One region of the Embleya sp. NPDC056575 genome, then DNA from elsewhere that is predicted to be linked to it. Evidence: riboswitches for the same ligand, from Rfam matches in the RefSeq annotation. Region 1 holds a riboswitch; each other region holds the start of a gene.

The links. Region 1 has a riboswitch for cobalamin ahead of ACFRCG_RS26010 (ABC transporter substrate-binding protein). Riboswitches for the same ligand answer to the same signal wherever they lie in the genome.
Region 2: it holds a riboswitch for cobalamin, as region 1 does, so the genes downstream of both, ACFRCG_RS13520 (ribonucleoside-diphosphate reductase subunit alpha) here and ACFRCG_RS26010 (ABC transporter substrate-binding protein) in region 1, are expected to answer to the same signal.
Region 3: it holds a riboswitch for cobalamin, as region 1 does, so the genes downstream of both, ACFRCG_RS05605 (energy-coupling factor ABC transporter permease) here and ACFRCG_RS26010 (ABC transporter substrate-binding protein) in region 1, are expected to answer to the same signal.

What each region holds. Positions count from the first base shown of each region.
Region 1 is NZ_JBHTVA010000034.1:35,558-37,750, reverse strand. Features, by position in the region: gene ACFRCG_RS26015 (hypothetical protein) at 1-572, opposite strand, end outside; cobalamin riboswitch at 699-913, shown strand; gene ACFRCG_RS26010 (ABC transporter substrate-binding protein) at 931-2,001, shown strand; gene ACFRCG_RS26005 (FecCD family ABC transporter permease) at 1,998-2,193, shown strand, end outside.
Region 2 is NZ_JBHTVA010000014.1:73,966-76,158, forward strand. Features, by position in the region: gene mug (G/U mismatch-specific DNA glycosylase) at 1-211, shown strand, start outside; cobalamin riboswitch at 988-1,241, shown strand; gene ACFRCG_RS13520 (ribonucleoside-diphosphate reductase subunit alpha) at 1,318-2,193, shown strand, end outside.
Region 3 is NZ_JBHTVA010000005.1:183,962-186,154, reverse strand. Features, by position in the region: gene ACFRCG_RS05610 (RDD family protein) at 1-441, shown strand, start outside; cobalamin riboswitch at 629-838, shown strand; gene ACFRCG_RS05605 (energy-coupling factor ABC transporter permease) at 866-1,579, shown strand; gene ACFRCG_RS05600 (energy-coupling factor ABC transporter substrate-binding protein) at 1,576-1,956, shown strand; gene cbiQ (cobalt ECF transporter T component CbiQ) at 1,960-2,193, shown strand, end outside.

The DNA.
Region 1 (2,193 bases):
TGGAACATCTCCGCGAACCCGCGAAGTTCCGTGTGCGTGTCGGCGAGCCGGGTGTGCGTGGCACAGACGCCCAGAACACGCTCCACGACGACCCACGGGGGCAGATACGGGGCGAGCCGCGAGATCGCGTGTCGGACCGCGTCGGGGAAGGGCGAGTGCAGCATCGACCGCGACAACCGGGTCCCGTCGTGCTTGAGGAGCGGCACCACCAGGCGCGTGTGCCAGTCCGCCGACGCGGGGTCCGCCGCCGCCCAGACCGCTTCGTGCACGCGCGTGTCCGAGCGCCGGCTCAGCAGCGCGAGGCCCACGTCCGGGTCCCCGTGGCCGGCCATCCGCACGGCCGTGTCCTCGTCCAGGTGCCGGTTGCACGCGAGTCGCGCCATCAGGTCGTGGTCACCCGACGCGAGCACGGCCTCGATCAGCTGTGACGGCGGGGCCACGTGGTCGGCGGCCAGCGCCTCCGACACCTCGGTCCTCAGCCGCGTCGTCAACTCGACACCCGCCGCGACGGGCACGAGACGATACGCGGCATACAACGCCGAACGCAGGCCGGCCGCACTCTCCCACGACATCACGAACCGCAACTCCCCACCAGGACGGCCGCGTTCACCCGATGCGGCGCGGCAGCGCCCAGCGTAGGAGGTGGCTCGGACGTCACTCGGAACCCGCACGTCGCAGCGGGCCGACGAGGCGCGAGGAGCGGTTTGGTAGCCTGTGGCCGCCGTGGTGCACGGGAAGCCGGTTCAAGCCGGCGCGGCCCTCGCCACTGTAGCCGCGGAGCCCCGCGGCCCTCGCCGACCGCTCGCAAAGCGGTCGGGGTCACTGGATGGATCGGGAACGAGCCAACCGGGAAGGCCGGCCGCGGAGCGTCGATGCGGAAGCCAGGAGACCGGCCACGGCGCGACATGTTCCACGAGGGTTGGAGAACACGTGTTCCGCGCTTCCGCGCGCCCGTTTCGCGCCGAACGATTCATCCGTCCCCCGCGCCCCCCGCGTGCCGGGCGCTCCACGCGCTCCGGCCTCGCCGCCGTGGCGCTCCTGCTCGTCGGCGCGCTCGGCGCGTGTACGGGTGCGCCCGAGCCCGACAAGCCCGCCGCGGCGGCCGGGAGCGGCCACCCGACGCCGGTGAGCGTGAGCAGGTGCGGCGTCACCACCACCGTGACCGCACCGCCGGCCCGGCTGGTCACCCTCAACCAGGGCGCCACCGAGGTCGCCCTGGCGCTCGATCTGCAGTCCCGGATGGCCGGAACGGCCTACCTCGACGACGTGGTCCCGGCCAAATGGAAGGCCGCCTACGACACGGTTCCGGTGCTCTCCGAGAAGTACCCGTCCAAGGAGAAACTCCTCGCGGCGCGCCCGGATTTCCTCTACGCCTCCTACGCCGGCGCGTTCACCGACAAGGTGGCGGGCACGCGGGACGAACTGGGTTCCCAGGGCATCGGCACCTACCTGTCGCCGCTGGGTTGCGCCGACGGCAAGCCGGCGGCGCCGGCGTCCTTCCAGGCGGTGTGGGACGAACTGGGCGATGTCGCCGCGGTGTTCGGTGTCTCGCCGCGTGCCGCCGTCATCCGGGACGCGCAGCAGCGGCAACTTGCCGACGTCACGGCCAAGTCGGCGGGCAAGGGCCTGAACGTGCTCTGGTACGACTCGGGTACGAAGACCCCGTACGTCGGCGCGGGCCACGGCGGACCCCAGCTCGTGCTCGACGCGGTCGGCGCCCGCAACGTCTTCGACACGCTGCCCGGCGGCTGGAAGAACGCGAGCTGGGAGCAGGTGGTGGCGGCGGACCCCGACGCCATCGTGGTCGCGGACGCCGGTTGGGACACCGCACAGGCCAAGATCGACTACCTCGAACACGACCCCGTGCTGAGCAGGCTCAAGGCCGTGCGAAATCGGGCGTTCGTGGTCGTGCCGTTCTCGGAGTCGACCCCCGGCGTGCAGCTCGCCGACGGGGCCGTCCGGGTTTCGGCCGCCCTGAGCGGCCTGGCACCGCGTCCGTGACCGTGACCGATCGCCCCGTCCATCGACGTGCGGGAGCCGGTCGTGCGGCGGTGGCCCTGGCCGCCGCCGTGGTCCTGCTGCTGCTCACCGTCCTGCTCGGCCTCGCCGTGGGATCGGTCCACGAACCGCCGCACGTCGTGGCCGAGGTGGTCCTGCGCCGGCTCGGTCTCGGCGGCGCCGACGTCACACCGC
Region 2 (2,193 bases), on a different contig from region 1:
CCGACCGGCCTGGTTGGCGGTCCTCGGCATCGGCGCTTACCGCACCGGCTTCGGCCGCCCCAAGGCGGTGGTCGGCCGCCAGTCGGAGACGATCGACGAGACCGGAATCTGGGTACTCCCCAACCCCAGCGGTCTGAACGCCCACTGGACGGCCGCGGCCCTGGCCGAAGCCTTCACCGCCCTGCGCACCACGGCCTACCCGCCCGAGTAGGAGGACCGCGCGCGGGGGCGCCATCCGTGCCGCCCACCGTGTGCGGCGGCGACCGGGCGTCGTCGTGGGCGACCCGACCCGGGGTGGGCCGTCAATCGACCGGGTGGCATCACTCGGTTGGCGGTTACTTCGCGCCCTCCCGCGCGGTTGGGTCGACATGAAGATCCTGCGGGCCCCATACGGGCCGTGGCCCACCGAGACGTTCGAAACTCCCGTCTACGAGGCGTTGGTCGCCGAATGGCGCGACTCGGGCCGGGAGGTACCCCGGCCGACGGACCGACCGCAAGGCAGCCCGCCCCGACACGCCCGCCCACCCGGACCGAGCCCGCGCACGCGTCGGCCGTGAGTCGGCCGCGCGGCGTGATCCGGGCCCGGAGGCGACCCCGCTCGTCCCGACCCGAGGGCCGAGGCCGCCGATCCGCTCCGCGTGAATCGGCCGACCGCGGCGCGATGTGCTTCTTGTCACGCGCCCTGCGACACGCCCGGTGAGGAAGGAATTTGCCGGCCGATCGGCGCGGCGGCCGACGTGCGATCCACCATCGATCCGGTCCGCCCCGGCCGTGCTCCCGCCGCCCCCGGCCCCGTCCCGCGCGGCCCGTGCAGGCCCGGTGGGGCCGGACTGACGCCGGGGGAGCGGGGGTTCGGGGCGCTCGACGCGTGTCGCAATTGCTCGCCGGTCGTACCACCCGGGCACGTCTCCGGCGAACCGTGACACGCCGGGAATCGGGACCCGACACAACACCTGGGGGTGCAACGACCACCCCGCCACTACATATATGCTCTGCGACGCAGCTGGTTCGCCCGACCGAAGTTTCCGGGAAGGCGAGGCAAGAGGGAATCCGGTGCGAGGCCGGAACTGCCCCCGCAGCGGTGAGCGGGAACGAAAGTCGTCATAGAGCGCCGGACGCCGAAGGGCGTACGGGAAGCGACGGCCCCTAGGCACTCCGCGGACCACCGAGCACACGCCGTGCCCGGCGGTGCCCCGGCATGCCCGCGAGTCCGAATACCTGCCGGCTGCCCGCGCCTTCGGGCGTGGGGTCACCTGTACGTACGAGCTCGCGAGGAGAGAGCACGTGACCGTTGTGGACAGCGTGGGCGCGACCCGGATGCGGGTCGACGAGAGCCCCGAGGACCGCCTTGCCACCCTGGTGCGCACCCAGGCGCGCGATCTGCCGGAGGTCGATCCGGATCGGGTCGTCCGCCGGGTCGTCGCGGGTCTGAACGAGGGTGCGGACCGCGGCGCGGCGGCCGACCTGGCCGTGCGCACCGCCGCCGAGCTGATCGCCGAGGAGCCCGCCTACTCGCGGCTCGCCGCGCGCCTGCTGGCCGGCCGGATCGCCGACGAGGCCGCCGAGGCCGGCGTCGCCTCCTTCAGCGCCGGCATCGCGCTCGGTCACCGCGAGGGCATCATCGGCGCGGAGACCGCGGCGTTCGTCGCCGCGCACGCCGCCGAGCTGGACGCCGCCGTCGACGCCGACGGCGACCGCCGCTTCGAGTACTTCGGCCTGCGCACCGTCTACGACCGCTACCTGCTGCGCCACCCCGTCTCGCGCAAGGTGGTCGAGACCCCGCAGCACTTCCTGCTGCGCGTGGCGTGCGGTCTGTCCAAGGAGCCCGGCGAGGCGATCGGCTTCTACCGGCTGATGTCCTCGCTGGCCTACCTGCCCAGCTCGCCGACGCTGTTCAACTCCGGCACCGTGCACACCCAGATGTCCTCGTGCTACCTGCTCGACTCGCCCAAGGACGAGCTGGAGTCGATCTATGACATGTACGGGCGAATCGCCCGGCTGTCGAAGTTCGCCGGCGGCATCGGCGTGGCCTGGTCGCGGGTGCGCTCGCGCGGCTCGCTGATCCGGGGCACCAACGGGCACTCCAACGGCATCGTGCCGTGGCTGAAGACCCTCGACTCGTCGGTGGCGGCGGTCAACCAGGGCGGCCGGCGCAAGGGCGCGGCCTGCGTGTACCTGGAGACCTGGCACCCC
Region 3 (2,193 bases), on a different contig from region 1:
GTGCTGTACCGGCGGATCGGCCAGTTCGTGGTGGACGTGATCGCCTCCGCGCTGCTGCCCGGTGCGGCGATGTTCCTGTTCGTGCTGCTGCCCACCCACCCCGACGGTTCGATCCGCAGCGGTCCGCTCACCGCGACGATCACCGCCGGCGTGCTCGTGGTCGCGGTGGCGATCCTGTTCTGGTACTGGGTGCTGCGGCCCGCCGAGCACGACGGGCGCACCTGGGGCATGCAGGTGTTCGGGATCCGCGTGGTCGACGTGTCCGGCGGTCGGGCCGGGCGGCGCCAACTGGCGATCCGTTGGGTGCTGTTGTGCGTCGACGCGTTCGCGCTCGGTGTGATCGGGTTGGTCGCGGTGCTCACCAGCGAGCGGGGCCAGCGGATCGGCGACCGGGTCGCCGGCACCCTGGTGGTCCGTGGGCGCGGCCCCGGACTGCACTGAGGCCCCGCTTCCCTCGCGGGCAAGGGCGCCCGGCCCCACGATCGCGAGCGTGCCCCGCCCCGCGCTCCCGCCCCGACGGGCCGTCGCGCGCCGTCCCGGAATGCGGCTATTGCTCCGCCGCTCCGCCCGCCTTGTGGTCTTGCGCACGGTTTGCAGATGCCATCTTGTCGCCATGTCCACTCGACCACTAGTGTCGGCTCGCCGTGGTGCTCGGGAAGCCGGTTCGATGCCGGCGCGGCCCTCGCCACTGTGATCGGGAAGTTCTCCTCCACCCCCGCGGAAACGTTGATTCGTCGCCTCGGGAAGCCACTGGGACCGCTGTCGCGGACCCGGGAAGGCGGAGACGTGAACGCACGACCCGTCAGCCAGGAGACCGGCCACGGCGATCGTCCGTCCACGAGGTGTTGGAGAGGGACCCTTCCTCATGCATATCGCCGAGGGCTACCTGCCCTGGGAACACGCCGCCGCCTGGGGCGTCGCGTCGACCCCGTTCGTCGTCCACGGTGCCCGCGCGCTCACCCGCGAGGTGCGCGACCGGCCCGAGAACACCCTGCTGCTCGGCGCGTCCGGCGCCTTCTCGTTCGTGCTGTCCGCGCTGAAGATCCCATCCGTCACCGGTAGTTGCTCGCATCCCACCGGCACCGGCCTGGGCGCCATCCTGTTCCGGCCGCCGATCATGGCGGTGCTCGGCACGATCACCCTGCTCTTCCAGGCGCTGTTGCTCGCCCACGGCGGGTTGACCACGCTCGGCGCCAACGTGTTCTCGATGGCGATCGTCGGTCCCTGGGCCGGCTACGGCGCATACCGGCTCGCCCGCTCGCTCCTGGACCGGCGCGGCGGCACCGTGCCGCTGGACGTCGCGGTGTTCGCCGGCGCGTTCGTCGCGGACCTGAGCACCTACTGCGTCACCAGCGTGCAGCTCGCCCTCGCCTTCCCCGACCCGGACAGCGGATTCCCGGGTGCGCTGGCCAAGTTCGGCGGCATCTTCTCGCTCACCCAGATCCCGCTGGCGATCAGCGAGGGCCTGCTGACCGTCCTGGTGGTGCGCCTGCTGCGCCAGTCGAGTCGCGGTGACCTGGTCCGCCTCGGCGTGCTGACCGACGTGCGGCCCGTGCGCGAGGAGGAGAAGAGCAAGTGAAGCGCTCGACGAAGATCAACCTGCTGATCGTGCTGGCCGTGGTGCTGCTCGCGGCACTGCCCGTGGTGTTCGGCATGGGCGACGACAAGGACGAGCCGTTCACGGGCTCCGACACCCGGGCCGAGACCGCGATCACCGAGAACGACCCTGACTACAAGCCGTGGTTCAGCCCGCTGTACGAGCCGCCGTCCGGCGAGATCGAGTCCGGCCTGTTCGCGCTCCAGGCCGCGCTCGGCGCGGGTGTGGTCGGGTACATGTTCGGGGTCAAGCGCACCCGCCGAAAGCTCGCGCCCGAGGCGAGCGACACCCTCGACGAGTCAGGCCCGGGCCCCGATCCGGCCGCCGCGCAGGACCCGGTATCGGTCCCGGGTCGCTGACCCGTGTTGCCGATCGACGCGGCGGCGCATGCCAGTGTCTGGCGCCGCCGTCATCCGGCCGACAAGGCCGTGCTCTCCTTCGGGCTGCTCGGGTGCGCGGTGGCGCTGCCGCCGTGGCCCGGCGCGGTGCTGGTCGCGGTCACCGTGCTGACCATCGCGCTCGGCTTCGCCGAGGTGCCCGCCCGACGACTGTGGCGGGCGGCCCGCGCGCCGCTGGGATTCGCGGTGACCGGCGCA